DNA from 4 places in the Mesorhizobium sp. B4-1-1 genome. Region 1 is predicted to be linked to each of the others. Evidence: predicted binding sites of a transcription regulator. Region 1 holds the regulator's gene; each other region holds the start of a gene.
What was found. The regulator PhoB, encoded in region 1, activates phosphate uptake and scavenging genes when phosphate is short. The targets are predictions, from matches to a motif close to TGTCATNNANCTGTCAT.

Region 2: a site for PhoB is predicted at 3,219-3,235, ahead of FJW10_RS22580 (YdcH family protein). Genes of this name have one in related genera too.
Region 3: a site for PhoB is predicted at 1,588-1,604, ahead of FJW10_RS13190 (acid phosphatase). Genes of this name have one in related genera too.
Region 4: a site for PhoB is predicted at 4,408-4,424, ahead of FJW10_RS28455 (acetoacetate decarboxylase). Genes of this name have one in related genera too.

The regions. Positions count from the first base shown of each region.
Region 1 is NZ_VFTH01000034.1:14,287-22,117, forward strand. It holds gene xylF (D-xylose ABC transporter substrate-binding protein) at 1-731, opposite strand, end outside; gene FJW10_RS28565 (ROK family protein) at 1,002-2,243, shown strand; gene FJW10_RS28570 (LysR family transcriptional regulator) at 2,290-3,201, opposite strand; gene FJW10_RS28575 (alpha/beta hydrolase) at 3,324-4,256, shown strand; gene FJW10_RS28580 (SDR family oxidoreductase) at 4,320-4,958, shown strand; gene phoB (phosphate regulon transcriptional regulator PhoB) at 5,005-5,694, opposite strand; gene phoU (phosphate signaling complex protein PhoU) at 5,711-6,418, opposite strand; gene pstB (phosphate ABC transporter ATP-binding protein PstB) at 6,439-7,242, opposite strand; gene pstA (phosphate ABC transporter permease PstA) at 7,239-7,831, opposite strand, start outside.
Region 2 is NZ_VFTH01000017.1:143,115-150,945, forward strand. It holds gene FJW10_RS22550 (hypothetical protein) at 1-229, opposite strand, end outside; gene ykgO (type B 50S ribosomal protein L36) at 343-468, opposite strand; gene FJW10_RS22560 (lysozyme inhibitor LprI family protein) at 729-1,154, shown strand; gene FJW10_RS22565 (5-(carboxyamino)imidazole ribonucleotide synthase) at 1,164-2,240, opposite strand; gene purE (5-(carboxyamino)imidazole ribonucleotide mutase) at 2,237-2,734, opposite strand; gene FJW10_RS22575 (DUF465 domain-containing protein) at 2,862-3,065, opposite strand; gene FJW10_RS22580 (YdcH family protein) at 3,305-3,484, shown strand; gene ispG (flavodoxin-dependent (E)-4-hydroxy-3-methylbut-2-enyl-diphosphate synthase) at 3,739-4,989, shown strand; gene FJW10_RS22590 (lytic transglycosylase domain-containing protein) at 4,994-5,854, shown strand; gene FJW10_RS22595 (AAA family ATPase) at 5,887-6,438, shown strand; gene FJW10_RS22600 (Stf0 family sulfotransferase) at 6,478-7,230, shown strand; gene FJW10_RS22605 (response regulator) at 7,231-7,831, opposite strand, start outside.
Region 3 is NZ_VFTH01000008.1:24,221-32,051, forward strand. It holds gene FJW10_RS13180 (hypothetical protein) at 1-120, opposite strand, end outside; gene FJW10_RS13185 (cytochrome-c peroxidase) at 276-1,541, opposite strand; gene FJW10_RS13190 (acid phosphatase) at 1,747-3,297, shown strand; gene FJW10_RS13195 (OsmC family protein) at 3,526-3,948, shown strand; gene FJW10_RS13200 (hypothetical protein) at 3,954-4,478, shown strand; gene FJW10_RS13205 (2OG-Fe(II) oxygenase) at 4,604-5,347, shown strand; gene FJW10_RS13210 (ABC-F family ATP-binding cassette domain-containing protein) at 5,472-7,094, shown strand; gene FJW10_RS13215 (serine hydrolase domain-containing protein) at 7,136-7,831, opposite strand, start outside.
Region 4 is NZ_VFTH01000033.1:29,570-37,400, forward strand. It holds gene FJW10_RS28430 (sigma-70 family RNA polymerase sigma factor) at 1-499, opposite strand, end outside; gene FJW10_RS28435 (hypothetical protein) at 516-725, opposite strand; gene chrA (chromate transporter) at 972-2,360, opposite strand; gene FJW10_RS28445 (sulfurtransferase/chromate resistance protein) at 2,357-3,175, opposite strand; gene FJW10_RS28450 (3-hydroxybutyrate dehydrogenase) at 3,457-4,245, opposite strand; gene FJW10_RS28455 (acetoacetate decarboxylase) at 4,494-5,282, shown strand; gene FJW10_RS28460 (patatin-like phospholipase family protein) at 5,275-6,435, shown strand; gene FJW10_RS28465 (CorA family divalent cation transporter) at 6,596-7,624, opposite strand; partial or broken gene FJW10_RS28470 (inorganic phosphate transporter) at 7,709-7,831, opposite strand, start outside.

The DNA of each region.
Region 1 (7,831 bases):
TGGCCCGAGACCGGAACGGTGCCGGCCAGGCCTTGCGCCGTCAGCGCCGCGACGACGCCGCCGGCGGTGCCGTCATTGGCCGCCACGACCGCGTCGACCTTGTTGTCGTTGGCGGTCAGGAACTGCTCCATGTTCTTCTGCGCGTTGGCGGGCAGCCAACCGTCGGTGTAAGCCTCGCCGACATTCTTGATCTTGCCGCTGTCGATCGCCTCCTTCAGCACTTCCATGGAGCCCGAGAACAGGAAGTCGGCGTTCGGATCGGCGCCCGAGCCCTTGATGAAGACGTAGTTGCCTTCCGGCTTGGCCTTGAACACCTCACGGGCCTGCATGCGGCCGACTTCCTTGTTGTCGAAGGTCAGGTAGAACACGTCCTTGTTCTCGATCAGGCGGTCGTAGCCGACCACCGGAATGCCTTCATCGAGCGCCTTCTGCACCGCCGGGCCGATCGCCGAGGCATCCTGCGCCAGGATGATCAGCGCGTTGGCGCCCTGCGAGATCAGGCTTTCGACGTCGGTCAGCTGCTTGCCCGGATTGGACTGCGCGTCGGCCGAGATATACTTGTCGCCGGCAGCCTCGATGGCGGCCTTCATCGCCGCTTCGTCGGTCTTCCAGCGCTCTTCCTGGAAATTCGACCACGACACGCCGATCACCTTGTCCTTCGCCTCGGCGACCGACGCCAGCGTCAGCGACATGGCAACGCCCGCCAGAATGGCGGCTGCGAATTTCTTCATGATATCCTCCCTGCGCCCGTGCGGCGCGACCCAGACTGGCCCGAAGGCCGGCACAGAGGCTTTTTTTCGCGCCTCAAAAAAATAGTGATCCAGCAAAACGACGCTGTCAACTGCGATTCTGATGGGTTTTGATGGGCCAGGGCATTTTTTTCGGCATCCGCAATAAATAATGACACAGGCTGCGGCTTCTGCCACTATCCCTAGCATGTCACCGACAGGCCATGGCATCATCATCACAAGGCCGCGATGACTTGGAGGACGCGCGAGACAATGTCGGTCGGAATCCGCCACGACGATTTGCGTCGGCGCAACCGTGCCATGGTGATTTCGGCCGTGCGCCGCGCCGGCCAGCCCTCGCGCACGGAGATTGCCGCCACCACCGGGCTCAGCCACTCGACCATTTCGGCGATCTCCGCCGATCTGATCCAGGAAGGCATTCTCACCGAAAGCAAGGCCAGCGAGCCGACGGCATTGAAACGCGGCCGGCCGCAGATCGGCCTGGCGCTGAACCCCGAAGCCGCCGCGGTGCTGACCGTGGTGCTGTCGCTGAACTTCCTGTCGGTCGCCGTGATCGATTATGCCGGCCAGGTGGTTGCGGAGGAGCAGCAGCGCCTGGACACGCTCGTCATGCCCCGTGACGAGCTGATCGGCGAATGCATGGCGATCGTGCGGCGCCGGATGCGGGATCCCGACCTCGACGTGGGCAGCGTCGCCCGCATCGCCATGGGCATTCAGGGCATCACCGATTCCCATTCACGCGCCATGCTGTGGTCGCCGATCACGCCGCTGACCGACATCCCCTTCGCCGACCTCCTCGAAAGCGAATTCGGTATTCCCGCCACCATGGAGAACGACTGCAACATGATGGCGGTGGCGCTGCAATGGCGCGATCCCGAGCGTTATCGCGACGACTTCATAGCCATCCTGCTCTCGCACGGTATCGGCATGGGCCTGGTGCTGAAGGGCGCGCTGTTCAGCGGCACGCATTCCTCCGGCGGCGAGTTCGGCCATATGATCCATCGTCCGGGCGGCGCGCTCTGCCGCTGCGGCCGCCGCGGCTGCGTCGAGGCCTATGCCGGCAATTACGCGATCTGGCGCAGCGCCATGGGAATAAGCGAGGATGCCACGCCGACCGACGTCGGCGACGCCCATATGCGCGCGCTGGCCGCGAAAGCCCGGCAGGAGGACGGACCCGAGCGGGAGGCTTATCGCCGGGCGGGCGAAGCGCTCGGTTTCGGCCTCGGCAGCCTGTTCGCCCTCATCGACCCGGCGCCCGTCGCCATGGTCGGCGTCAGCGCGGCCGCCTTCGACCTGATCGAGCCGGCGCTGCGAGAGGCGATCGCCCAGACCGCCGGCGGCCAGCACTCGGAATCGATCTCCTTCGACACCGAGCCGAACGAACTGCCGCTGATCCGCGAAGGCTGCGCCATGCGCGCCCTGACCTTCGTCGATCAGGAGATTTTCGCGCCAGGGGTGCAGGCAAGAGCGGGGGCCGGGAAGAACGTGGCCTGAGGACCGGGAGACCACTGAAGGACCGAGTTCGGCCTTGAGCGGGAAATCATCCCTCGGCAGCGGGTTCTCCGCGATATCGCAGCGCGTCGACCACCACCCTGAAAGCCGACGAGTTCAGCCGCCTGTTTGCATAGTAGAGATAATAGCCGGGGAGTGGGGGAACGAACGCATCGAGCACGCTGACCAGCACTCCGCGGTCGAGATGGGCCTGTACCTGGTCGAGAGGCAGCAGCCCCAGGCCGACGCCGGCAAGGGCTGCATCCAGGATGAGATCGATCGAATTGTAGGTCGCCTGGCCTTCGACGCTGACGCCGACGATCCTCCCGCCGATCTTCAGGTTCCAGGCATAGAGCTTGTTTGACGTGGGCAGGCGCAGGTTGATGCAGCGATGCTCCGTCAGTTCATTGGGCTCGAGCGGCGCGCCGCGCAATCGCAGATAGTCGGGCGAACCGACGATCGCCATCGCGATATCGGGCGAAATCCTGACGGCAATCATGTCTTTGGCCACCTGCGACCCCAGCCGCACGCCGGCATCGAAATTGTCGGCCACGACATCGGCCAGGCTGTAGTCGATGAATATCTCCACGTTCAGGTCGGGATATTGCGGCAACAGTTTCGCGATCGCCGGTGACAGGATCGTCCGAGCTGCGTGTTCAACCGATGTGATGCGGATCGTGCCGGCGGGCGTTTCCCTGAACTCGGCCAGCATCTCGATGCTCTGGTCGAGTTCGCGCAGCGTAGGCCCAAGCGTTGCCAGCAAACGCTTTCCCGCTTCCGTCGGCGCCACACTTCGTGTGGTCCTCGCCACCAGCAGGACGCCGAGACGCTCCTCAAGCCGTTTGACGATCTGGCTCAGTGTCGACTGGGAGATGCCGAGTTTCGCGGCGGCCTTGGTGAAGCTGCGTTGCTCCGCGACCACGTAGAAGGCGGCCAGGTCGGCGATCTCTTCGCGTCTCACTTATCATCCTACCAATAAGTCATAGTGGATTTTACCGGCTAATTCGATGAATTGCCACGGCCTAGAATGCAAGGGATCTCGTGCAGATGCATCGACGCCAACTCAGTGCAAGGAGTGCCATCATGGGCAAAATCAGCTTCCCCAACTCCAACAATCAGGCAATCGCCATGTCGGCCGTCATCAATTTTCCGGAAGACTTCAACGAGACCAGGACCTACCCGGCAGTCATCGTTTCGCATCCAGGCGGCGGCGTGAAGGAGCAGACGGCGGGCACCTATGCAAGGAAGCTCGCCGAACAGGGCTTCATCACCATCGCCTACGATGCCTCCTACCAGGGCGAGAGCGGCGGGCAGCCGCGCCAGCTCGAAAACCCGTCTGTCCGCACCGAAGACGTGAGCGCCGTGCTCGATTACCTGACCACGCTCCCCTATGTCGACAATGACCGTATCGGTGCGATGGGTATCTGCGCCGGCGCCGGCTATACGGCCAATGCGGCAATTGACGACCCGCGCATCAAGGCCGTCGGAACCGTGAGCGCCGTCAATATCGGCCAGATGTTCCGCAACGGTTGGGACAACAATATCAAGGATGCAGACGCCCGCGCCGTGATCGCGGTCGGCGCGGCGGCACGGACTTCCGACGCCAACGGTTCGGAGGTTGGCAGGATTCCGCTGGCGCCACTGAAGGAAGACGACGCTCCGAACGAAGAACTGCGCCAAGCCTGGGAATATTATCACACGCCCCGCGCCGAATACCCGACCGCACCCGGTTATGCGACGGCTCGCAGCCTGTCGCAGATCATTCCCTACGACGCCTATTCCAAAGCCGAGGCCTACCTCACCCAGCCGCTGCAGATCGTGGCCGGGAGCAAGGCCGGCAGCAAATGGATGAGCGACGACCTCTATAGCCGCGCCGCCAGCAAGGACAAGAGCTACCATGTCGTTGAAGGGGCCAACCACATGGATCTCTATGACGGCGAGAGATATGTCGATGAAGCAGTGTCGGTGCTGGCGCCTTTCTTCGGCAAGACGCTGCAACCCATCGGCGGAAGGTAATCGTCCAAGGGATGCGGGATCGACCAGGGTTCGTCCCCTTCGACCCGGAACAAGCGAGGTCATATGATCAAGGTTCTCATTCTCGGCGCGGGTGGCCAGATTGCCCGCCACGTCATCGACATGCTGGCGGGCGACGGTGACCTTCATCTGACCCTGTATGCCCGCAACACGGCGCGCCTTGCCGGCCTTGCCGGGCCAAATCAGAACGTTGTCCAAGGGGACGTTCTGGACGCCGCAAGGCTCGACGAAGCGATGCAGGGACAGGACATCGTCTACGCCAATCTGACCGGCGCGGACCTCGACAGGCAGGCGCGGGCCGTGATCGCCGCCATGAAGAAGGCCGGCATCAGGCGACTGATCTTCATTCTGGCGCTCGGCATCTATGACGAAGTGTCCGGCAAGTTCGGCGAATGGAACGCCGCCATGATCGGCGAGGACCTGAAACCCTTCCGGCGCGCCGGAGACGCCATCGAGGCCTCCGGTCTCGAATACACGATCCTGCGGCCCGCATGGCTGATGGATGAGGCGGTCATCGACTATGAAACGACCGCGCGCAACGAGCCATTCAAGGGCACGTCGGTATCGCGCGTCAGCGTGGCCGATCTGGTTGCTCGGATTGTCCGAGCGCCGGATCGGCATGTCGGCGAAAATCTCGGCGTCGACAAGCCGGGCACGGATGGCGACAAGCCCGATTTCATGTGAAGCGGCGGCGGGGCAGAGGGCGGTTCCCAGTAAACGGTGAACCGCTCTAATCCTCCCTGATCGCGTAACCCGCCCCGCGGATGGTGCGGATGACGTCCGGCATGCGGCCGTTGTTGACCGCCTTGCGCAGGCGCCCGACATGGACGTCCACGGTGCGCTCGTCGATATAGATCGTCTCGCCCCAGACATTGTCGAGCAGCTGGCTGCGCGAGAACACTCGGCCGGGATGGCGCATCATGAATTCGAGCAGGCGGAACTCGGTCGGGCCGAGCCTGATCTCGCTCTTCTTGCGGTAGACGCGGTGCGATTCGCGGTCGAGCACGATGTCGCCGACCTTGAGCACGCTGGACAGCACCTCCGGCTTGGCGCGGCGCAGCAGCGCCTTGACGCGCGCCATGAACTCCGGCGTCGAGAACGGCTTGACCAGATAGTCGTCGGCGCCGGTCGAGAGGCCGCGCACGCGGTCGCTTTCCTCGCCGCGGGCCGTCAGCATGATGATCGGCAGCCGCTCGGTCTCGGGCCGCATCCTGAGACGCCGGCAGAGCTCGATGCCAGAAACCGCCGGCACCATCCAGTCGAGCACGAGCATGTCGGGAACGTTTTCCTGAAGGCGGATTTCGGCCTCGTCGCCGCGGGTCACCACTTCGACCTGGTAACCCTCGGATTCGAGATTGTAGCGGAGTAGCACCCCCAGCGGCTCCTCGTCCTCCACCACCATGATGCGTGGCGCGATCATTGGGGTAACCTTTTCGTCAGGCCGCCGGCGCCGACATTGCGGTCTCGTCCTGCTTCGGACGATTGGCGGGCAATTGCGTGCCGGTCAGCACATAATAGGCGTTCTCGGCGATGTTGGTCACATGGTCGCCGATGCGCTCGAGATTCTTGGCGCAGAACAGAAGATGCGTGCAAGCGGTGATGTTGCGCGGGTCTTCCATCATGTAGGTCAACAGCTCACGGAAGACGGAGGTGTATTTGACGTCGATGCGCTCGTCGTCGTTGCGAAGCTTGGCCAGCGCCGTGGCATCGCCCACCATATATTCCTGGATCACGGCCTGGACCTGGATCAGCACCATCTGCGCCATGGAATCGATCGAATGCGTGAGGTCGCGCGGCGCGGCGCTGACGCCGACCGAGCCGACGCGCTTGGCGATGTTCTTGGCGAGATCGCCGATGCGTTCGAGGTCGCCCGCCATACGGATCGAGCCGACCACGTTGCGCAGGTCGTCCGCCATCGGCTGCCGCTTGGCGATCAGCGTGATGGCGCGGTCGTCGAGCTCGCGCTGACGAGCGTCCATGATGGCGTCGTCGGAGACGACGCGCTGCGCCAGCGCATTGTCGGTCTCGAGCAACGCCTTGGTCGCGCCGCCGACCATCGAGCTGGCGAGATCGCCCATGTCGTTGATGAGCCGGCTGATCTGCCTCAGATCCTCGTCGAAGGAGGCGACGGTATGTTCGGCCATGATGATGTCCTCGTATGAACTCAGCCGAAGCGGCCGGTAATATAGTCCTGCGTGCGCTTCTCGCGGGGCGAGGTGAAGATCTTCTCGGTCCGGTCGAACTCCACCAGCTCGCCCAGATACATGAACGCCGTCTGCCGCGACACGCGCGCCGCCTGCTGCATGTTGTGGGTGACGATGACGATCGTGTAGTCGGCCTGCAACTCGTCGATCAGTTCCTCGATCTTGGCGGTCGACAGCGGATCGAGCGCCGAGGCCGGCTCGTCGAGCAGGATGACCTCGGGCTTCACCGCCACGGTACGGGCGATGCACAGGCGCTGCTGCTGGCCGCCCGAGAGGCTGAGGCCGCTGGCGTTGAGCTTGTCCTTGACCTCGGTCCACAGCGCGGCGCGCTTCAGCGCCGACTCGACGCGGCTATCCATCTCGGCCTTGCTGATCTTCTCATAGAGCCTGACGCCGAAGGCGATGTTCTCGTAGATAGACATCGGGAATGGCGTCGGCTTCTGGAACACCATGCCGATCTTGGTGCGCAGCAGGTTGAGGTCCTGCGAGCGGTCGAGGATGTTCTTGCCGTCGAGCAGCACCTGGCCCTCGGCGGTCTGCTTCGGGTAGAGCTCGTAGATGCGGTTGAGCACGCGCAGCAGCGTCGACTTCCCGCAGCCCGACGGGCCGATGAAGGCAGTCACGCTGCGCTCGGGCAGGGACAGGTTGATGTCCTTCAGCGCCTTCGACTGGCCATAGTAGAAATTGAGGTTCTTGACCTCGATCTTCGACTTCTCGACGGTCGTGTCGGCTACGTTCAAATCGGTGGACAACATCGGTTTCATCTGTCCTCTCTGCGTCCGGTGAGGCTGCGCGCGAAGATGCTCAGCCCGAGAACCGTCAGGGTGATTATGAGTGCGCCGGTCCACGCCAGTTGCTGCCATTCCTCATAGGGGCTGAGGGCGAACTGGAAGATGGTCACCGGCAAGCTGGCCATCGGCGCGTTGAGATTGCTCGACCAGAACTGGTTGTTGAGCGCGGTGAAGAGCAGCGGCGCCGTCTCGCCGGAGATGCGGGCGATCGCCAGCAATATGCCGGTAACGATGCCGGACAGGGCGGCGCGATAGGCGACCGAGCGGATCACCACCCAGCGCGGCGCGCCGATGGCGGCGCCTGCTTCGCGCAGCGCGTTGGGCACGAGGTTCAGCATGTCCTCGGTGGTGCGCACCACAACGGGGATCACCAGGATCGACAGCGCGACGGCGCCGGCGATGGCCGAGAAGTGCCCCATCGGCCGCACCATCAGCTCATAGACGAACAGGCCGATGATGATCGACGGCGCCGACAAGAGGATGTCGTTGATGAAGCGCACGATCGTGGTCAGGCGCGAGAAGCGGCCGTATTCGGCCATGTAGGTTCCGGCCAGGACACCGA
Region 2 (7,831 bases), on a different contig from region 1:
CGTTCCAGATACGGCCAGCGATGCGCTCGGCCGCCTTCTCGTTGCGCTCGCGCTTCAGCTCGGTGAAGAGCTGGTCGAGGCGACCCTGCTTGGTCGGAGCGGCCGGCGGCGGCGTGGCGGCGGGTGGCGAGGCATCTGGAGGCAGCGCGCCTGGCACCGTTTCTGCCCCTGCAGGCAAAGCTGTGCCGGACAGCAAAAGGGCGGCGAGAAATGCAAAACGAATCCGCATCGCCGGAATCTAATCCCGGGCGGCGGATCGTCAAAGTGATTTTAGCGCGAGAGGACCGGCGAACCGCACTCGACATCAGCGGCGCGGCGTGGTCGCGCCGCGCGCAGCAAGTCTCAGCCCTGGCGCGCCTTGTAGCGCGGAGCGGTCTTGTTGATGATGTAGATGCGTCCCTTGCGGCGAACCAGCTGGTTGTCGCGGTGACGCGCCTTGAGCGCCTTGAGCGAATTCTTGATCTTCATGGTCTTGCCTGTTCGGTCAGGGCCCGTCCCGGGCCGAATTTTAAAGGCGCGCCCGGAAAAAGCGCGCCTTTGAACTTGCGGTGGCTCATAAACGAGGAGTGTTGTCCGTGTCAACCACGTGACGATGTCCGAATGCCACAAGTGGCGCGGCATATCAAATATTCGCCATCCGCGCGGCGCGGCATTGCGCGACTCAAGGCCGACTGGAATGGTGGGGCGACTGGAATGGTGATCCAGGCCCAAGCGACTGGAGATTCCCCATGCGCCGTCTCTTTCTGCCCGCTTGTCTGGTCCTGCTTGCGACCGCCCCGGCCGCCTTTGCCGAAGATTGCGACCGCAACGACGACAGTCAGTCGATGCTGAATATTTGCGCCGATGCCGACTACCAGGCCGCCGATGCCAAGCTCAACGCCGCGTACAAGGAACTTGTCGGCGACAATGACCAGAAGGCCAACAAATTGCTGCAGACCGCGCAACGCGCCTGGATCGCCTTTCGCGACGCCGAATGCGCCTATTCGACCGCCGACAGCGCGGGCGGCTCCATCCAGCCGATGGAGGTTTCGGAGTGCCTGACGGAGCTGACCAACCAGCGCATAAAGCAGCTCATGTCCGACGCCAACTGCAAGCTGAGCGATCCGAGCTGCGCCGGCTCGGATGGGAGCGACGGCGACCAGGATATGCAATAGGGCGCGAGCTTAGCCCGGGCGTCGAATCCGCGTGAAATGGCCCATCTTGCGGCCGGGGCGTGATTCGGCCTTGCCATAGAGATGCAGCATGAGGTCGGGTTCGGCGAGCAGCGCCGGTACCTTCAGCATATCGTCGCCGATCAGGTTTTCCATCACGCAGTCAAAATGCCGGGCGGGCGAGCCCAGCGGCAGGCCGGCGACGGCGCGGATATGCTGCTCGAACTGCGAGACGACGCAGGCGGCCTCCGTCCAGTGGCCGGAATTGTGCACGCGCGGCGCCAGCTCGTTGGCCAGAAGCGAGCCGTCGGCAAGCATGAAGAACTCGACGCCGATGACGCCGACATAATCGAGCGCGGACAGGATTTTCGCGGCTGCGTCCTTGGCGGCGGCGGCCGTTTGCGGGCGGATGGCGGCCGGCAAGGTCGAGCTGCGCAATATGCCTTCGCGGTGGACGTTTTCGGCCGGATCGAAGGCGGCGATGGTTCCGTCGAGGCCTCGCGCGGCGATCACCGAAATCTCACGCTCGAAAGCGACGAGCGATTCCAGGATCAGCGGCACATTGCCCATCGCCTCGCAGACGCCGGCAAAGCCGGCCGTTTCCATGTTGCGGAAGACGCGCTGGCCCTTGCCGTCATAGCCCATGCGGCGGGTCTTGAGCACGCCGCTGCCGTTGAATGTCTTGAGGGCCTCGGTCAGCTGGTCGTCATTGTCGACCGGGCGGAATGCCGCCGTCGGGATGCCGATGCCGTTGAGGAAGCTCTTCTCGGTGACGCGATCCTGCGCGACTTCGAGCGCGCGTGCCGGCGGATAGACCGGCACTTTTGCCGCCAGCGTTGCGGCGGCGGCGACCGGGACGTTCTCGAATTCATAGGTGACGACGGCGCTGGCGGCGGCCAGTTCGGCGAGCGCTGCCGGATCGTCATAGGCGGCGACGATCTGCCGGTTGGCGACCTGCGCGGCCGGGCAGTCGGGCTGGGGCTCCAACACGACGATATGGTAGCCGAGGCGCGCCGCGGCCATCGCCAGCATGCGGCCAAGCTGGCCACCGCCGATGATGCCGATGGTCGATCCAGGAGCCAGGCTCACGGCGCGTCCGTCGGCTCGGTGGCGACCTTGGCGGTCTGCGCCGAGCGCCAGGCATCGAGCCGGGCGGCGAGCTTGTCGTCGTTGAGCGCCAGCACCGCCGCGGCGAGCAGGGCGGCATTGGCGGCGCCCGCCTTGCCGATCGCCAGCGTGCCGACCGGGATGCCGGCCGGCATCTGCACGATGGAAAGCAGCGAGTCCTGGCCCGAAAGCGCCTTGGACTCGACCGGAACGCCGAAGACCGGCAGAGGCGTCATCGCCGCCGTCATGCCCGGCAGATGCGCCGCACCGCCGGCGCCGGCGATGATGACCTTGTAGCCGGCGGCCTTGGCGCCCTTGGCGAACTCATAGAGGCGGTCGGGGGTGCGGTGCGCCGAGACGATCAGCCTTCTGTGCGGGATGCCCAGCGCCTCCAGCGTCTCCGCGGCCTGGCGCATCGTCGCCCAGTCGGACTGGCTGCCCATGATGATGGCGACGTCGGCACGCTGATCGGTCAAGGTGTGGCTCCGCGGCGGCAAAGGCGCGCCTTAGCGGAATTCGCCGACAGCCGCAAGGATGTGGTGGATGCGCTCTCCCGCTGGCCGCACGGCCCGTGGCCTCCCGGCCGCGACCCCGCGTCGGCTCCTAAGCGATGATGTCGGGGATGATGCGGTCTTCCAGCGCCGACAGCCGGTCTTTCAGCATCAGCTTCTTCTTCTTCATGCGCTGGACCTGAAGCGGGTCGCAGCCGGTGGCGATCATCGCGTTGATGGCGGCGTCGAAATCGGCGTGTTCTTGTTTGAGCCGGGAATATTCAAGGCGTATTTCAGCCTGTTCCTGTTCGGACATTATCTACCGTCTGCGTGTGCATCGCCCAATCGGGCTGTTTGGGCGGGGCCGTGACTTGCGGGTTTGTGACCGGCGCGCAGCCCTTACCACATTTCACTTTGTCGTGGAATGCTACCACGTGGCATTCGACATCGAGATCGGTTGGTGGCAAACTGTCATGGTGCCGTCACAGTCGCAATCTGCGGTGAAGGCGACCGCGACGGCTGCAATCGAGGAAACCATGAAAGGGAGAACCAATCATGTCTCTTGCATCCCATCTTGATGAGTTGCAGCGGAAACACGGTGACATCGAGCGCGAGCTCACCGATGCGATGAACCATCCTTCGGTGGACGACCTCGAAATCGTGAATCTCAAGCGACGCAAGCTGGCAATCAAGGACGAGATTGAAAAGCTGAAGGGGAGCCCTACGACACACTGAATATGCCCTAGGCAAACATCACCGCAGCAGCTGCGGTGCCAACCTACCGGTGGCAAGATATGCCGCCGGCTTGTTGGTTTTTACTGAATCACCAGGCCGTTTTGTGTAGATCTTGCAGCCGGAGGGTTTTACATGAGCCCTGCGGCCGTCGATCGCGGTCACCGATTTGCAAGCCTTGGCTGCCGCTTGCCATTGACAAGCCATCTTTGCTCCGCCACCTCATGCCCGGAACATCCCAGATGAAGGCGGCCGGCATGACCGGATATTTTTCTTCTCCCTTCCCGCGGCGCCAGTCGGTCGGCGTATCCGTCGGCGGCGTGATGGTCGGCGGCGGCGCGCCGGTCGTCGTGCAGTCGATGACCAACACCGACACCGCCGATATCGACCAGACCGTCGCCCAGGTTGCGGCGCTGCACCGTGCCGGCTCGGAAATCGTGCGCATCACGGTCGACCGCGACGAGAGTGCGGCGGCGGTTCCGCGCATCCATGAGCGGCTGCTGAGGCTCGGCATCGACGTGCCGCTGGTCGGCGACTTCCATTATATCGGCCACAAGCTGCTCGCCGATCACCCGGCCTGCGCCGAGGCGCTGGCCAAATACCGCATCAATCCCGGCAATGTCGGTTTCAAGGACAAGAGGGACCGCCAGTTCGCGGCGATCGTCGAGATGGCGATCAAACACGACAAGCCGGTGCGCATCGGCGTCAACTGGGGCTCGCTCGACCAGGAGCTTTTGACCCGGCTGATGGACGACAACCAGGCGAAGGGCTCGCCGCTCACCGCGCAGGAAGTCACGCGCGAGGCGATCGTGCAGTCGGCGATCCTGTCGGCCGAGATGGCGGAAGAGATCGGGCTCGGCCGCGACAAGATCATCCTGTCGGCCAAGGTCAGCGGCGTGCAGGATTTGATCGCCGTCTACACCGAACTCGCCACCCGCTCCGACCATGCGCTGCATCTGGGTCTCACCGAAGCCGGCATGGGCACCAAGGGCATCGTCGCCTCTTCAGCCGCCATGGGCATCCTCCTGCAGCAGGGCATCGGCGACACGATCCGCATCTCGCTGACGCCGGAGCCGAATGGCGACCGCACCCGCGAGGTGCAGGTCTCGCAGGAATTGCTGCAGACCATGGGCTTCCGGCAGTTCGTGCCGATCGTCGCGGCCTGCCCCGGTTGCGGGCGCACGACGTCAACCGTGTTCCAGGAGCTCGCCCAGAGCATCCAGGCCGATATCCGTAAGAACATGCCGGTGTGGCGAGAGAAGTATCCCGGCGTCGAGAGTCTCAAGGTCGCGGTGATGGGCTGCATCGTCAACGGTCCGGGCGAATCCAAGCATGCCGATATCGGCATCTCGCTGCCCGGCACCGGGGAGACGCCGACGGCGCCCGTCTTCATCGACGGCAAGAAGGCGGCGACGCTGCGCGGTCCGTCCATCGCGCAGGATTTCGAGAAGATGGTCGGCGATTATATCGAGCAGCGCTACGGACACGGCAAAGCAGCGGCCGAGTAGGCCGATGCCGCTTTTGCCGCGCGCGACGCTGATCCTGATCTGCGCGCTGATCCTTTCCGGTCAGGCATTCGCCGACCCACCGCAGTCGCGGTCCGCCGCCAAACGGCTGATCAACCGTGTCTGCGATCTGATCGAAGCCCAGGCCCAGCAGAACGGCCTGCCCAAGGATTTCTTCGCCCGGCTGATCTGGAAGGAAAGCCGCTTCGATCCGAACGCGGTGAGCCCGGTCGGCGCCGAAGGCATAGCGCAATTCATGCCGGGCACCGCCAAGATGCGCGGGCTCGCCGATCCCTTCGACATCGGGCAGGCCATCCCGGCCTCGGCCAAATATCTCGCCGAGATGAAGGTCAGCTACGGCAATCTCGGGCTCGCGGCGGCGGCCTACAATGCCGGCGAGAACCGTGTGTCGCGCTGGCTGAGTTCGGGCGGCTTCCTGCCGATGGAGACGGAAAGCTATGTCTTCGACGTCATGGGCGAGCCCGTCGACAAGTTCTCGGACAAATCCTATGCCGGCACCATCCAGCCGCTCGACCCGGAGATGAGCTTCGCGGTTGCCTGCCGCAGGCTGCCGGTGATCATGTCGCGGACCGTCGCCATGGCCTCGATCAACGTCAAGCCGTGGGGTGTGCAGGTGGCGGGCAATTTCCGCCGCTCGGCGGCGATAGGCCAGTGGCTGAGGGTCAGGGGCCGGTTCCCGGCGCTACTCGCCAGCCATGACCCGGTGGTGAGCCGGGTGCGTACGCCGATCGGCCGGCGCGGCATCTATGCGGTCAGGATCGGCGCCGACTCGCGCGGCGAGGCCAACGGTATCTGCAACAAGCTGCAAAGCGTCGGCGGCGCCTGCGTGGTGTTGCGCAACCGGTGACGCCAACGCCAAGACAGAGGGGGTGGCAAGAGATGACAGCCAAGATCGTCCTGCTCAACGGCATCGGCAGCGCCGGCAAAAGCTCGATCGCCAGGGCTTTGCAGGGAATGACCGCCGAGCCGTATCTGCATGTCGAGATGGACGCCTTCCTCGAAATGCTCCCCGAGGCGTTGCAGGAGAACATGCCGGGCTTCGCCTACAGGACCAACTGGGAGGACGGCAAGCCGTCTGTCGTCATCGCGGCCGGGCCGGTCGGGAGGCGGGCCATGCAAGGCATGCGGCACGCCATCGCTGCGATGGCGCGCCAGGGCAACAACCTCATCGTCGACGATGTGATGCTTGACGGCGAAATGGCGCAGTATCTGGAATTGCTGTCCGATTTCGCGGTTTTCCGCGTCGGCGTGTTCGCGCCGCTCGATGTGCTCGAAGCCCGCGAAAGTGAGCGTGGGAACAGGTTGCCTGGCCTCGCACGCGGGCAGTTCGATCGCGTGCATGAGGGGCAGCACTACGACCTTGAAGTCGATACCAGCCTGCTTTCCGTGCAGGAATGCGCCCTTCGCATCCAACGGCGATTTCGGCTATAGGCGGCCGGGATCATTCCGGCTCCAGCAGCGGCGGGTAAAATGTTTGACGCATACATCATCTGCGGCACGCCCCGGACCGGCAGCACTTTGCTGTGCGATCTGCTGACATCGACCAAGAGGACTGGCGCGCCCCACTCGTTCTATCGCCGGCAGGACATGCCGGAATGGAGCGAGGAGTGGGGCCTGCCCGACCGCGGCACGATGAGCGGGCTCGACTTCGATGTCGCCTATCTCAACGCGGCCATCAAGGCCGGCAAGGGCGGCACAGGCATCTTCGGCCTGCGCCTGATGCGGGAAAATCTGGACGAGCTTTCGGCGATCTTCGACCGGATCCATCCCGGGCTTCCATCAGACAAGGCGCGTTTCGAGAAGGCCTTCGGCCGGGTTCTTTACATGCATCTTTCGCGCGAGGACAAGCTCGCGCAGGCCGTCTCGCTGGTCAAGGCGGAGCAGACCGGCCTCTGGCATATCGCCCCCGACGGAACCGAGATCGAAAGGGTCGGGCTGCCGGCTGAATCGCGCTATGATTTCGAGCGCATCAGGGATGAAGTCAGCGAGCTCGAAGCCTATGACACGGCCTGGAACGTCTGGTTCGCGCAGCAGGGCATAGCGCCGCTGCGGATCGGCTATGAGCGCCTCGCCGCCGATCCGGCCGCAACGTTGATTTCGATTTGCGAGGCGCTAGGCGCTCCACCTCCGGACGCCGATGACATCAGACCGGGCGTAGCAAAGCTCTCCGACGAGACAAGCCTCGACTGGATGCGCCGTTATCGTCTCGACGCAGCGATTTGACTACGCTGTCTTCGCCGCCACGGTCTCGCTGAGCCAGGTGCCGATCTTGGCGCCGAGGCGGTCGGGCGAGACAGGCTTGGGCAGATAGTCGTCCATGCCGGCCTCGATGCATTTTTCGCGGTCGCCCTTGAGCGCATGCGCGGTGACGCCGATGATCGGCGTGCGATCGCCGTTCTGCTGTTCGATCGCACGGATGGCGCGGGTCGCCTCATAGCCGTTCATCTCCGGCATGGAGACGTCCATCAGCACCAGGCGCGGGCGCAGCGAGCGGTACATCTCGACCGCGGTGCGGCCATTGCCGGCGATGCGGTAGCTGAGACCGAAACCGTTGAGGATCTGGCCGAAGACCAGCTGGTTCACGTCATTGTCTTCGGCGATCAGGATGTCGATCGGGCCGCTCGGCGCTGCCGTCGATTCCGGCGCGGTCAGGACCGGAACGGCCGGGCCGCGGATAACGGTGAAGGCTGGCGGAGCCGCCTGCGCCGCGGCCGGTTCTCGCACGAAATGCGCCTTGGCGCCTTGCGTGCGCGCCTTCTGGATAGCGGAGATCACGGTGCCCAGCAGCACCGCCGAACGCGCCGGCTTGGTGAGATGCGCGACG
Region 3 (7,831 bases), on a different contig from region 1:
CGCCTCGCGCGATGTCAGGCCGATAAGCACCCGGCCGGCATATTCGGCCGGCGCGCCATTGCCCGCATCGAACACCGCCCAACTGCCGCCGGGCGGCTCCTGCACCGCGACGAACCTCATCGGAGCCTCCATCTGTGAAGATGGTGTGCAATATAGCAGGCGCGACTTGGCGTTCCTATGATGTGGCTCACATTGGCACACTTTTGCGGTGGATAGCACGGCTCCGGCTGCAAGCAGGCCGTGTGCCCCACCAGTCTCCTTGGCTGCCGGTCGCCCTATTGCCCAGCCTGGTCGGCGTCGGTCAGCGTTCCGAGGAAGGCGACGATGTCGTCGATCTCGGCGTCGCTCAGCGCCGCCTTGTCGCCCGGCTTTTTGCCGTTGAAGGGTGGGTCGGTGTTAAGGTTCGGCCAGTAAGCCTTTGGCAGGTCGTCGAATTTGTCGACCGTGCCGTCCGCCTTCTTCGGATACCAGCGTCCGGGATCCGTATCGCGGCTGGCGTAGAAGGCGACCGCCTCGCGCAGCGAGTGGAAATAGCCGTTGTGGAAGAAGCTCTTTCGCAAGGCCACGTTGCGCAGGGTCGGCGTCTTGAACAGGCCGCAATATTCGCCATGGCTCCTGAAATCGGTGCGCAGCGGTCCGCACAGGCCGAGGTCGACATAATTGGGATCGGCATTGGCGGGGATCGCCGGATTGCGCGGCACGGCGATCGCGATCAGGCCGTAGTCGGTGAACTGCGGCGGCTCGCCGTCATTGGCGGGCTCACTGAGATGGCAGCTCGCGCAATTGCCCTTCGCTTCGTCCTCGAACAGCATGCGGCCGCGCAATTCCTGCGCCGAGAGCTGCGCCTTGCCGGCGAGGAAAGCATCGTAGCGGCTGGAATAGGGATAGAAATCGGCGCTGCTCTGCTCGAATGTGCCGAGCGCTTCGACCGCGGCGTCGAAGGCATCCCGCGGGTGCTCGAACACATCGGCGCCGAACGCCGCCTCGAAGGCGTCGGCATAGGGCGCCTTGCGCAGCGCAGCGACTACCTCAGCCTCGTCCTTGTTGCCCATCTCGAAGGGCGACAGCAGCGGGATCCTCGCCTGGTCCTTACCGTGGTCGGCGCGGCCGTCCCAGGTCAGGCCGCCGGTCGGGCCATTGTCAACGCTCTCGTCGCCTTCGTCCTCGGAGTCGTGGAAATGCTCTGTGAAGGCAGGTGCCGCCTGCAGGTAGCGCAGCGACGGCACGGCGCGAACGCCGGGTCGGTCGAGCTTGGCTCCGCCCATCTCGACGGGTGCCGCCGAGGCCGGTCCGAAGGCGTGGTTGGGATCGTGGCAGGACGAGCAGGCCTGCTTGCCCGAGGCCGACAGCGCAGGGTCAAGGAACATCTGCCGTCCAAGCGCCGTCAGCGCGTCGGCGCGGGCGAAGGCTTCCTGACGCGACATCGGCCCGGGGTGGACACCGGACGGTCCCGCGGTGCTCGCAGGCGCGGTCAAGCCGACGATCGAGGCCGCCAGAAGGGCGATCGCGTGATTTTTCCGTCCCATCGTCTGCGGCGACATCCCCGGTTTTCTTCGCCCGATTTCGTTCGCGACGTAAGGATCGAGTGCAACGGATTGATGACTGGCTTTCTTGCTCACGAAACCGTGTTCGGACGCTGCGGAACTGTCACATGGGTGACAAGGCGCCGAAGTAGCTCGGCATTGATGCAGTTGCGTTCCTGCATTGCCGTCCTCCAGCCACTCCCAAGCCACGAGGCATTTCCCGATGACCCGATCCTTTCTCTCCCCCCGGTCCTTTCTCTCGCTTTGCCTCGCCTCCACGGCGCTGGCATCGCTCTCCGCTGCTGCCCACGCGGCTCCTCCCGGCTACGACAAGATCGACACCGTCGTCGTCATCTACGCCGAGAACCGCAGCTTCGATAACCTCTATGGCGGCTTCCCCGGCGCCAATGGCCTGGCCAACGTGTCGCCCGATCAGGCGCGTCAGCTCGACCGCGACGGCAAGCCGCTTTCCGAACTGCCGCCGGCCTGGGGCGGACTGACCGGCAAGGGCGTGACGCCCGCGGTAACCGAAGCCCAGACCGCGCATCTCCCCAATGCCGTCTTCGCCATCGACGATCCCAAGGGCTTCAACGAGAACACCGGCGTCGTCACCCATGATCTCTGGCACCGTTTCTACCAGGAGCAGATGCAGATCGACGGGGGCCGGAACGACAAGTTCGTCGCCTGGGCCGATTCCGGCTCGTTGGTGATGGGTCATTATGACGGCTCCATCCTGCCGATGTGGAATATCGCCAAGAAATACGTGCTGGCGGACAATTTCTTCCAGGGCGCCTTTGGCGGCTCTTTCCTCAACCACTTCATGCTCGCCTGCGCCTGCGCGCCCTTCTATCCGAATGCCGACACCAGCCCGGCAAAGGGCCAGATCGCCGTCGTCGAGCCGGACGGCGTGACGCTGAAGGCAGCGGACAACGCGCCGCTCTCGGCGCTGGGCGGCGTGCCGAAATTCGTCAATGACGGCGCCATTACCCCCGACTTCTATGCCGTCAACACCATGCAGCCGCCCTACCAGCCGAGCAACAACAAGCCGGCCGAAGGCGGTGACGCAGCGCTCGCCGACCCGGCGCAGCCGAACACGCTGCCGCCACAGCACGAGATCACCATCGGCGACCTCCTGACGCTCAAGGGCATTTCCTGGGCCTGGTATGCAGGTGCCTGGCAGGCGGCGCTCGACGGCAAGAACGCGACGCCCGTGCCCAACTTCCAGTTTCATCACCAGCCCTTCAACTATTTCGCCGCTTATGCGCCGGGCACGCCCGCTCGGGCCGAGCACCTCAAGGACGGCGGCCTCGGCGGCACCGAATTCATCAAGGCGATCGACGACGGCAAGCTGCCGGCGGTTTCCTTCTACAAGCCGCAGGGCAACCTCAACGAACATGCCGGCTATGCCGACGTGACCTCGGGCGACCAGCATCTGGCCGACCTCGTCGCGCATCTGGAGAAGAGCCCACAATGGGCCCATATGCTGGTCGTCATCACCTATGATGAGAATGGTGGCTTCTGGGATCACGTCACGCCGCCCAAGGCCGACCGCTGGGGCCCGGGCAACCGCATCCCGGCCTTCATCATCTCGCCCTATGCGAAGATGGGCATGGTCGACCACGCGCAGTACGACACCACCTCGATCCTGCGCTTCATCACCGCCCGCTACGACCTGCCGGTGCTGCCCGGCATCGTCGCCCGCGACAAGGCGCTGCGCAACAACGACCAACCGCCGATGGGGGATCTGACGGCGGCGCTCGATCTGACGAAGTAGCGTTTCAGAACTGGGTTCCTCTCTCCGCCAGATGCGGTGAGAGGTGTCCGCGAAGCGGACGGAGAGGGGGCCTTCGTAGGGCGCTCCCCCTCTTCGTCTCGGCTTCACCGAGCCACCTCTCCCCCATTTTATGAGGGCGAGGAAACGCCAATCGCCCACGGCCTGCCTCGGCGATTGCCTCAGTGAATTCCCGTCCGCTATCAATGTCTCCGAATTGGAGACCACGCGATGGCAGACCTGAAAGTCAGAACCCGAAACGCCGGCGCGCTCGCCGTCCTGCCGCCGGGCGGCCTGCCGGTGGTCACGACACCGACCGGCGGCACGGTCGATGTGGTCACGCAGGTCAGCGCGCCCGGCTTCAGTCCGCTCGATCTGCTCTATGCCTCCTTAGCCGCCTGCATGGTGCTCAGCGCCCGCATCGCCGCCACCCGTCTCGGCGTCGCCGACCGGCTCGGCGAGGTGAGGGCGGATGTGAACGGCGACAAGGCGAAGGACGAGCCGTCGCGGCTGGAAACCTTCAATATTCGCCTGACGATCGCCGGCGACCTCGATGCCGCGACGAAAGAGCGGATCCTGGCGGACGCCGAGGATATCTGCACCGTCTCAAACACGCTGCGCGGCGCGCCGGCACTTCACGCGACGCTCGAGTGAGGCCGATGGCGCATCTTTCGCCGATCGACTACGCGACCGCTTCCGCCGACATCCGCGCCGAGCACGACCGCGAGCTCGCGCTGCGCGGCCGTATGACCAACATGAAGCGCATCCTGCTTCACTCGCCGGCCGCCCACCGCATCTACGCCGAATGGTTCACGCTGCGCGATCTGCTGAAGCCAACGCTCGACGACCGCGCCATCTGGCTGTTCTCGAAGACGATCGCGGAGGCGATGCGGGCAGAAATCCCGGTTACTTTCTTCCGCCGCGCGCTGATCGACAACGGCCTCGATCCCGAGGCGATCGGGCCTACTGGCGACGAGGCGTTGCTGACAAAGTTCGGCAAGGCGGTCGCCGCCGATGCCAATGCCGTTCCCGATGAAGTCTGGGCAGCGCTCAAGGCGCGCTATGACGAGGCCCTCCTGGTCAATCTCGTTGCCTTCGCCGGCATCATGGTGGCGACATGTGTGTTTACCAATGCGGTGAAGGTGGACCTCGATCCGGAGCTGGAGGCGTATCGCCAGCAGTGAAGCTGCTGATCTCCCCCGCAAGGACGGAGATTGGCAGCTCGAGCGCCTCGCCACTTTGCCATGAATCGGGTGGTTTGGCCCCGTCGCTCGCCCCATCTTCGGCAAGCAAGCGATGGAGCCAACCCATGACCATCCATTCCGTGAACACCAAACGCGCCAGCCGCTCAACCGAAGCCCGCGTCGTCGCGCAGGATTGGCGCGTCCTGGTCACCGAGCTCAACGTCAATGGCTGCGCCGTCATGCCGGACCTGCTCGCGCCCGAGGAATGCGCCGACCTAGCTGCGCTCTATCCGCATGAAGAACATTTCCGCAGCCATGTGGTGATGGCCCGCCACGGCTTCGGCAAGGGCGAGTATCGCTATTTCCGCTATCCGCTGCCTGACCTGATCGAGGGCCTGCGCTCGGCCCTTTATCCGCGACTTGCCACGGTCGCCAATGACTGGAACGAGAAGATGGGCGTGGCGCAGCGTTATCCGGCCGAACACGCCGCCTTCCTGAAGCGCTGCCACGACGAAGGCCAGGTGAGGCCGACGCCGCTCCTGCTGCAATACAGCCCCGGCGACTTCAACTGCCTGCATCAGGACCTCTACGGCGCGCTCGCCTTTCCGCTGCAGGTGGCGGTCCTGTTGTCCGAGCCGGGTGAGGATTTCACCGGCGGCGAATTCGTGCTCACCGAGCAGCGCCCGCGCATGCAAAGCCGCGCCGAGGTGGTGCCGCTGAAGCGCGGCGATGCGGTGATCTTTGCGGTTCACAACCGGCCGGTGCAAGGCACGAAGGGGTACTATCGCGTCAACCTGCGCCATGGCGTGAGCCGCTTGCGGTCAGGGCGGCGGCATACGGTCGGGATCATCTTCCATGACGCGAGGTGAGTAGGCAGTAGGCAGTAGGTTACGTCGAGGCCGAGAAGCGATAAGGGGTTCCTTTATCCCGCGCATTCGCTTATTGGCCCTACTCCCTACTCCCTACTCCCTACTCCCTACTCCCTACGAGCCCATGATCCGTCTCGAAAGTATCGGCAAGCAGAACGGCCGACAGATCGTCTTCATCGAAGCCTCGGCCGCCTTGCAGAAGGGCGAGAAGGTCGGACTGGTCGGCCCGAACGGCGCCGGCAAGACGACCTTGTTCCGGATGATCATCGGCCAGGAGCAGCCGGACGAGGGCCAGGTCTCGGTGGATCGCGGCGTCACCATCGGCTATTTCAGCCAAGATGTCGGCGACATGGGCGGTTTGAGCGCTGTCGCCGAGGTCATGGAAGGCGCAGGGCCGGTCAGCGCGGTGGCCGCCGAGATGCGCGAGCTCGAACACGCCATGGGCGATCCCGACCGCGCCGACGAGATGGATGAGATCATCGAGCGCTACGGTGAACTGCAGCACCGCTTCGAGGAACTCGACGGCTATGCGCTGGACGGCCGCGCCCGCGAGGTGCTCGACGGCCTCGGCTTCAGCCAGGAGATGATGGACGGCGACGTTTCGAAACTCTCCGGCGGCTGGAAGATGCGCGTCGCGCTCGCCCGTATCCTCCTGATGCGGCCCGACGTCATGCTGCTCGACGAGCCGTCGAACCATCTCGACCTCGAAAGCCTGATCTGGCTGGAGAAATTCCTCAAGGACTATGACGGCGCGCTGCTCATGACCTCGCACGACCGCGAGTTCATGAACCGCATCGTCAACAAGATCATCGAGATCGACGCCGGCGCGCTGACCTCCTATTCAGGCAATTACGAATTCTACCAGGAGCAGCGCGCGCTGGCCGACAAGCAGTTGCAGGCGCAGTTCGAGCGCCAGCAGGCGATGCTGGCCAAGGAGATCGCCTTCATCGAGCGTTTCAAGGCGCGCGCTTCCCATGCCGCCCAGGTGCAGAGCAGGGTGAAGAAGCTCGACAAGATCGACCGCGTCGAACCGCCGAAGCGCCGCCAGACGGTTGCCTTCGAATTCCAGCCGGCGCCGCGATGCGGCGAGGACGTGGCGACGCTGAAGGGCATCCACAAGGCTTATGGCAGCCGCAATATCTATTCGGGCCTCGACTTTCAGATCCGCCGCCGCGAGCGCTGGTGCGTGATGGGCGTCAACGGCGCCGGCAAGTCGACGCTTCTGAAGCTGGTCGCCGGCGCCTCCGAGCCGGACGAGGGCTCCGTCGCGCGCGGCCCGAGCGTCAAGATGGGCTATTTCGCCCAGCATGCCATGGAGCTGCTCGATGGCGAGCGCACCGTCTTCCAGACGCTGGAGGACTCGTTTCCGCAGGCCGGCCAGGCGCCGCTGCGCGCGCTTGCCGGCTGCTTCGGCTTTTCCGGCGACGAGATCGAGAAGAAGTGCCGCGTGCTCTCGGGCGGCGAGAAGGCGCGGCTGGTGATGGCGCTGATGCTGTTCGACCCGCCCAACCTGCTAGTGCTCGACGAGCCGACCAACCATCTCGACATCACCACCAAGCAAATGCTGATCGAGGCGCTGTCGCAATATGAAGGCACCATGCTCTTCGTCTCGCACGACCGCCATTTCCTGGCGGCACTCTCCAACCGTGTGCTGGAACTGACGCCAGACGGCATCCACACCTATGGCGGCGGCTATACCGAATATGTCGCGCGCACCGGCCAGGAAGCGCCGGGGCTGAGAGGGTAGGCGGCAGGGCCGGCCCTCGGCCGACAGCGCTTCATCTGGCGTCAGAGCGCGTCGTAGACGGCGTCGATCAGGGCTTTGCGGCGCAGGTCCACATCGTCGAAACCCACCATGCGGTTGGTGACATAGCCGAACCCAACGCCGGCGCCTGGGTCGGCAAAGCCGATGGCGCCGCCCCAGCCGGTATGGCCGAATGTCTGCGGCGATGCGCGGTCGGCATAGACAGGATCCTCGATCTGATAGCCGGCGGCGAAGGCAGCCGGCAGCGCGAAGCTGTCGTCCATGCCGCGAAAGCGCGGCCTCGTGGCTTCTTCGATCGTCGCGCGGCCGATCAGGGGCTTGCCCTCGAAGCTCCCGCCCGCCGCCATCATGCCGTAGATACGCGCCAGCGCGTGCGCGGTGGACTGGCCGTTGCCGCCCGGCACCTCGGCGGCGCGCCAGGCGCGGTCGTTGGGCGCCAATGCGCGGGGCGTTGGGTTGTCGCATGCGTGGGGAAAGGGAGAGGCGCGCACGAAGTCGACCCAATCGGACGTCTTCGGACCCTCTATCATCTCGGCTGCGCGGGAATCCTCGAGCTCCGGCAGGCCCACATGGAAATCGGCACCAAGCGGGACTCCGATCTCTTCCGCGATGAAGCCGCCGATGCTGCGTCCGTCGACGCGCCGCAGCACCTCGCCGGCAAGATGGCCGTAGGTGAGGGCGTGATAGACGCAGCGGCTGCCGGGCTCCCATAGCGGCGA
Region 4 (7,831 bases), on a different contig from region 1:
CCGTGCCTTGCGGCACGCCGAGCATGGTGGCGATTTCGCGGTAGCTGAGACCGTTGATGTCGCGCAGCACCACCGTTTCGCGGAAGGCTTGCGGCAGCCTGGCGATCGCCGCTTCCACCGCCGCCGAATTCGCCTTGGCGATCAGCACCGCTTCGGGGCTGTCGGCATCATTGTCCGGCGGCGGCGAGACGTCGTCGAGATCGGCGAGGTCGCCGACGGCGACCACGCTGCGCGGGCGGTTGCGCGCCATCCATGTGTAGGAAGCGTTGCGCACGATGGTAAGCAGCCACGCGCGGGAATTTCCCCCAGCGAACCCGGCAATGCCGGCATGCGCCTTGAGGCAGGCCTCCTGCACCACATCCTCGGCGTCGGCTTGATTGCCGGTCAGCCAGCGGGCAAGCGACAGCGCATCGCTAAGATGCGGCAGCACCACTTCGGCAAAACGCGCGGCCAGCATCTTTTCGCTCAACACCGTTCCGCCGTCGGGCGCTCCCGCCATGAGTCTGCCGCCGCCCTCAGCGGGAGGCGACGATCTGTCCCTGCTCGTGCGGGTGAAGATCGCGACCGCAGGCGATGGCGCCTGCTTCGAGGGAGGAGAAGGCATTGGTGTCACCGGAGTCAAGTGTCTCGGAAGCAAGGGGCGCCTCGGAAGAGGACGGCGCATCGCTGGCTGCAACGGGATGCTCGCCGTCATGGTCGTGGATCTCGATGGTTGCGATCGGCACGGGATCAGGGCCTGCGGCGGGGCGGTATCGCCCAGAACAGATGCGCCCAGCTCCAACGCTCCAGGGGACGACGACGGCTGACGCCTTCGCCCTCTTCAGCCCGTGCGTATTTGTCTTCGTGCCGCTTCATGATGGTCTCCGCTGTTGCGCACAAATGGCGCATGCCCTGGAGACCGGCGGACCATGCGGTTTATTCCCGGCCGGTCGGCTTTTTCGTTCACGCTAACGTGATCGGAAGGCGCCCGCCTACAGCGCCAGCAGCGCAAGCCCCGCCAGCGCGGATCCCGCCAGCGTCGGCAGCATGCCGAGTTTCAGCCTGAACATGGCGACCATCGCCGCCGCCGACAGCAACGCTGCGCGCCAGTCGAGCGAGGACAGGACCGGCACCTCCACGCCCCAGCCGACGCTTGCGACCTTGCCAAAGACGACATGCAGCGCGAACCATAGCGCCAGGTTCATGATGACGCCGACCACCGCCGCGGTGATCGCGCCGAGTGCCGCCGCCAGCGCCTTGTTCTGCCTTAGCTGCTCGATGTAGGGCGCGCCCAAAAATATCCAGAAGAAGCAAGGAACGAAGGTGACCCAGAGCGTCAGCAACGATCCGAGCGATCCAGCCAGCAGCGGGTTGGCAAAGCCGGCATGACGATAGGCGGCGGCGAAGCCGACGAATTGCAGCACCAGGATCAATGGCCCCGGCGTCGTTTCGGCAAGCCCGAGCCCATCGACCATTTGGCCGGGCGAAAGCCAGCCGAACGAGGTCACCGCTGCCTGCGCGACATAGGCAAGAACGGCATAGGCGCCGCCGAAGGTGACGACGGCCATCAGGCTGAAAAAGCCGCCGATCTGCGCCCAGACGCTCCCCGGCCCCGCCAATACGGCGATCAGCGCCGCCGGCCCCAGCCAGACCGGCAGCCAGATGGCGATGGTGCGGATGGCATGCCCTCGCTTCGGCATGGTGTGGCCGAGTTCGCCCCGCTCGAACATCAGGTCGACCGCGCCCCTGCTCTCGGTGCCGGCTGCAGTCTTGCCATGCGCCGAGGCGGAGAACAGCGCCGGCGCGAAGCGGTTGCCGGTCCAGCCGATCAGCCCGGCTGCGAGCACGATCAGCGGGAACGGCACCCGGACGACATAGATGGCGAGGAAGGCCGCCACGGCGATCGCCACCATCGCACGGTTCTTCAGCGCCCGCTTGCCGATGCGGATCACCGCCTCTACGACGACGGCGAGCACCGCCGCCTTGATGCCGAAGAACAGGGCCTCGACGACCGGCGCGTCGTTGTAGAGCATGTAGAAGCCGCTCAGGCAGAGCATCACCAACGCGCCGGGCAGCACGAACAGGATGCCGGCCACGAGGCCGCCTGCCGTCCGGTGTAGCAGCCAGCCGATATAGACGGCGAGCTGCTGCGCCTCCGGGCCTGGCAGGAGCATGCAATAGTTGAGCGCGTGCAGGAACCGCTCCTCCCCGATCCAGCGGCGCTCCTCGACCACTTCCTTGTGCATCAGCGCGATCTGGCCGGCCGGCCCGCCGAAGGAGAGCAGGCCGATCCTGGCCCAGAGCCGCGTCGCTTCGCGGAAGTTCGGCGCGGCCGGGATTTCGGCCCGTCGCACGGCGGCGTCCTTGGCAAGCGCGCTCATTGTGCCTTGCCTACAACCGGCCAGTTATGCGTCTCGTCGGTGGCGTCGCGGCACCAGCGGAAGAAGGCGTCGTAGAGAAGCATGCCGGCTTCGAGCTGTTCGAGATCATCACGGAACATGCGCGACAGGCCAAGCGAAGCGGCGAGGAACCCGGCCGCCTGCGGCACGAGGTCGAGGCACGCCGTATCGGCGGCGCGCACGATCAGCGCCAGGCGGTCGAGCGCATCGACGCGCAATCCGAATTCCTCGACCATCGTGTCGAATGTGCAGCGATCGCCGCGATGGCTCCAGAACACGCCTTCGATATCGAAGGGAACCGCGGCGAAGCGATCCGCGACCAGAGGCACCTCAGCCGCGTCGACGAACAGGAACACCGCATCGGGATCGACGAAGCGGCGGATCAGCCAGGGGCAGGCAATGCGGTCTACCTTCGGCCGGGAACGGGTGACCCATACGGTGCGGCCGCTCTCGTCGCGGGGCGGGATCGCGCCGGGCGCGACCAACGGCGCGCTCGCGGCGGCCCAGGCCTCGAAGCCGCCTTCCAGCGACTCCGCCGGAATGCCTTCGTGGCGCAGCCACGCGGCAACGCCTTGCGAGAGTTTCTGCCCTCTCTGGCAGATGACCACGACCTTGCGTTCCGAAAACTCCGACGCCCAGCTTGACACAGTCCTGAAATCGCGCCGGCATGAGGCCGGCAACAGGCGCGGATCGGCTTCATAGTCCTCGTCGGTGCGCACATCGACCAGGCAAGGCGCATCGGGCAAGCCGACGAGACGGGAAAGCTGCGGAACGGTGATTGCGGTTGTTGACGGCATGGCGTCCACCTCCAGAACACAGAGAGTTTGGACGCGATCGTTGGGCTGTCGCCTCACGGGGTCGTCGCGAGGAACCCCTTGGCCAGGATGCTGGAACGCTCTCCTACGATTGTCAAGAATTCAAATTGCTAATGCATGTCGCGCAAAAGTGTGCAGCGGTTTTGCGATAACGACATGCATGAAAACAAAGCCTTAAAGCGCGTCGCCTGAATCCGCTTCAGCGCGACACGTTTTAGGGAAGACGGGAGCTCCGCCCTGTCTCCCTTAAACGGTCGTTGCCCTTACTGCGCCGTCCAGCCGCCATCCATCGGCAGGGTCGTGCCGGTGATCTGCCTGGCCGCGTCCGAGCACAGGAACAGCGCCAGCGCGGCAAGCTCTTCGACTGTGACGAATTCCTTGGTCGGCTGCGCCGCCAACAGCACATCGTGCTTGACCTGCTCTTCGGTCATGCCGCGCGCCTTCATCGTGTCGGGGATCTGCTTTTCGACCAGCGGCGTCCAGACATAGCCGGGCGCGATCGCATTGACGGTGATGCCGTCCTGCGCGACTTCCAGCGCCACCGTCTTGGTCAGCCCGGCAATGCCGTGCTTGGCCGAGACATAGGCCGACTTGAACGGCGAGGCGACCAGCGCATGCGCCGACGCCGTGTTGATGATGCGGCCCCATTTGCGGCTTTTCATGCCCGGCACCACCGCCTTGATGGCGTAGAAGGCCGCCAAGAGGTTGATGCGGATGATGGCTTCCCATTTGTCGTCGGGAAATTCCTCGATCGGCGCGACATGCTGGATGCCGGCATTGTTGACCAGGATGTCGAGGCTGCCGAACGCTGCCTCGGCCTCGTGGACCATGGCGGTGACGGCGGCGCCGTCCATCATGTTGGCGCCCGAATAGCGGCACTTGACGCCGAAATCCTTTTCGATGCCCGCCCGCTCCTGCTCGATCGCCGCGGCGTCGCCCAGGCCGTTGATGGTGACGTTGGCGCCCTCGGCGGCGAAGGCGCGGGCGATTGCAAGGCCGATGCCGCTGGTCGAACCGGTGACGAGCGCATTCTTCGAAGACAGGGAACCCATGGGAGATCTCGCGACAGGAGGACAGGAGGGAAGAGTATGAAGACGGACAGCCGGGATGGCACATGATTGTGCGCCGCAGCATCACAATGCCACACCCATATGTCGGCGCTATTACAGCTCCGCGATAGGGTTTGCCGGCTGGAGGAAGTGTCGTCTTGGCGCTGACACGGCACTGTCATGCTGCCGTGCAACATACTTGCCAGCGCATTCGCGCGGGGTCATTTCAAACCTGTTTTGGGGCACCAGCCATGGAAATCGCCGACGTCGTGAAGCGGGCCTATGCGATGCCGCTCACCAACCCGTCCTTCCCGCCAGGCCCTTATCGCTTCTTCGACCGCGAATACATCATCATCACCTACCGCACGACGCGCGAGGCGCTGGAAGCCGTCGTTCCGGCGCCGCTCGAGATCGACGAGCCGCTGGTCAAATACGAATTCATCCGCATGCCTGACTCCACCGGCTTCGGCGACTACACCGAGACCGGCCAGGTCATCCCGGTGCGCTACAAGGGCCAGCATGGCGGCTATGTGCATTCCATGTATCTCGACGACGATGCGCCGATCGCCGGCGGCCGCGAGCTCTGGGGTTTCCCGAAGAAGCTCGCCAGCCCCAAGATCGTCCATGAGGGCGAAGTGGTGGTCGGCACGCTGCACTATGGCAGCGTTCTGTGCGCCACCGGCACCATGGGCTACAAGCACCGCGAGGCCGATCACGACCAGGTGCTCGCCTCGCTCGCCGCGCCCAATTTCCTCATCAAGATCATCCCGCATGTCGACGGCAGCCCGCGCATCTGCGAATTGGTCCGTTATTACCTCACCGACATCACGCTGAAGGAAGCCTGGACGGCGCCGGCCGCGCTCGACCTTCGCCCGCATGTCATGGCCGACGTCGCCAAGCTGCCGGTGCTCGACATCGTCTCTGCCGTTCACTTCACCGCCGACCTGACGCTCGGCCTCGGCGAAGTCGTGCATGATTACCTCGCGGACCACGGCCGATCGGCTGCGGGCCCGGCCCACCTGGAGAAAATCAGTGCTTGAGCGCACCCGCAGCAAGGCGGCCGCCGCCACCATCGCTGAAATCACGGCGCAATATGACCGCATCGCCCTGGTCTTCCAGGGCGGCGGCGCGCTCGGCGCCTATCAGGCGGGTGTCTATCAGGCGCTTGCCGACGCCGGCTGTGAGCCGACTTGGCTCTCCGGCGTCTCGATCGGCGCGATCAATGCCGCGATCATCGCTGGCAACGAGCCGAGCCGCCGCCTGCAGCGGCTGGAGCAGTTCTGGCAGACGATCTCGGGCCGCAAGATCTGGGCCTATACGCCCGAAGGCGACATCTACCGCGACATCCGCAACCAGACCTCGTCGTGGATGACGATGACCATGGGCCAGCCCGGTTTCTTCAAGCCGCGCAATCCCAGCCCCTGGTTCCAGTTGACGGGAGCGGAAGGCGCCACCAGCTTCTACGACACCGCCGAGCTCAAGGACACGCTGGAGAGCCTGATCGACTTCGACGTGCTGAACGACGGCAAGAAGCGCTTGAGCGTCGGCGCGGTCAATGTCAGGACCGGCAACTTCGTCTATTTCGACACCGACAAAGTGCGCATCGAGCCGGAACACATCATGGCGAGCGGCGCGCTGCCGCCGGCCTTCCCCTCGATCCGCATCGAGGGCGAATATTACTGGGATGGCGGCATCGTTTCCAACACGCCGCTGCAATATCTGCTCGACCAGGAAGAGGATCGTTCCTCGCTGGTGTTCCAGGTCGATCTGTTCAGCGCCCGCGGCGTGCTGCCGCGCGGCCTGGCCGACGTTCTGTCGCGCCACAAGGACATCATGTATTCCAGCCGCACGCGCCAGAACACCGACAACTTCCAGCGCATCCATGCGCTCAAGATGAAGCTTCTCGACGCGCTGAAGCGCGTGCCGCCGGACCAGCTCAAGGACGGCGAGAAGGAACTGATTGCCGACTATTCCGATGCCGGCGTGGTCAACATCGTCCACCTGATCTACCAGCACAAAGGCTACGAAGGCCACGCCAAGGACTATGAGTTTTCCGGCACCTCGATGCGTGAGCACTGGGAGATGGGCCTGGAAGACACCGAGCGCACGCTGCGTCACAAGAAGTGGCTGATGCTGCCCGACAATGCCGATGGCGTCACCATCCACGACCTGCACCGCGAAGACCCGACCTAACGGTCATGGCCGCCCGGGCCGCGTCGCGGCTCGAGGTCCTCACGCACGCCAAGAAGCCTAATGCATGTCGCGCAAAAGTGACCTCGGTTTTGCGACAACGACATGCATCAGGCAACGACTTAAAAGCGCGTCGCGTGTATCCGTTTCGACGCGACGCGCTTTAGAATTTGAGATCGGCGCCCGCCCGCAGCAGCAGCCAGTAGAACAACCCGGTCGCCCCACCCGCAAGCAGCATCGCCAGCAGGAAGCCGCCATGCGTGTGCGTGAGCGGCAGTCCTTCTGTATTCATGCCGAAAATGCCGACGATCAGCGTTCCCGGCAGGAGCAGCGCGCTCATCACCGCCAGCGCCTTCAGGCTGCGGTTCGATTCGTCCGCGAGTTCCGCCGCGACCTCTTCCTGCAGCAGCCTTGCCCGGTCGTTGACCATGACGACTTCGCGGTCGAGCCTTTTGAGGCGAGCCGCCAGCTTGCCCAATATCTCATGCGCGCCGGCCGACAATTCCCAGCCGGCACGGTTTTCGTCCAGGAACAGCGCGACCTGTGCCGCGATCGGCCGGTGCAGCGACACCCCCAGGCGACGCACCTCCTTGATCCGGCGCCGCTCGTCGGCAAGGCGCTCGGTGACGAGACGGTCCTCTACCTCGTCAAGCTGCTTCGTGGCCAGCGCCAGCCGCCCGCTCGCGCTTCCGCAGAAGGCTAGCACGATAGCGCCGAACAGCTCGAAGGCTGTCGCCGGTTGGAGCTGTTGCGAAAGCGCCTTGTTCACCTCTTCCACCGCTGCCAGCGAATGGCGCCGGCCAGTCACCAGCAACCGGTCCGTCACGGCGAAATGCAGCCTGCCGATGGTGGTCGACCTGCGTCCGGTCTCGCCATGCAGGTCGGCGGCGATACCGTGCACGACGCCCTTTTCATGCGCCAGCGCCATGCTGTCCTCATGGCCTTCGAGGATTGCATGCGCCGATTGCGGCAGAGCGCAGGCATGGCTGATCCAGGAATGCGCCCGCTGGTCGATGAGATCGACATGCAGCCAAACCCAGCCGCCCGGCGCGGCAAGCGCTGCTTCGATGTCCTTCGGCGCGATCGGCTGCGGCGCTTGGCCGGCGGCGCCGCGATAGGCCCAGATCAGGCCGGGCGCGTGGTGGCGGCTGTCGTCCCAGGCAAGCAGCGTCAGATGCGATGCCTCATTCATGGTCGCCACTCAATCACATGCTCGAAAGCAAGACGGCGCCGGAACCGGCGCCGTCGATGTTGCTGGTCAGGCAAGAACCGCCGCTCAGAAAACGTGGCGCAGGATCACGAACAGCACGAAGGCCAGCGCGATCGAGCAGGGCAGCGTGAGCACCCAGGCCAGCAGGAGGTTGCGCACGGTCGACCACTGCAGACCGGAGCCATTGGC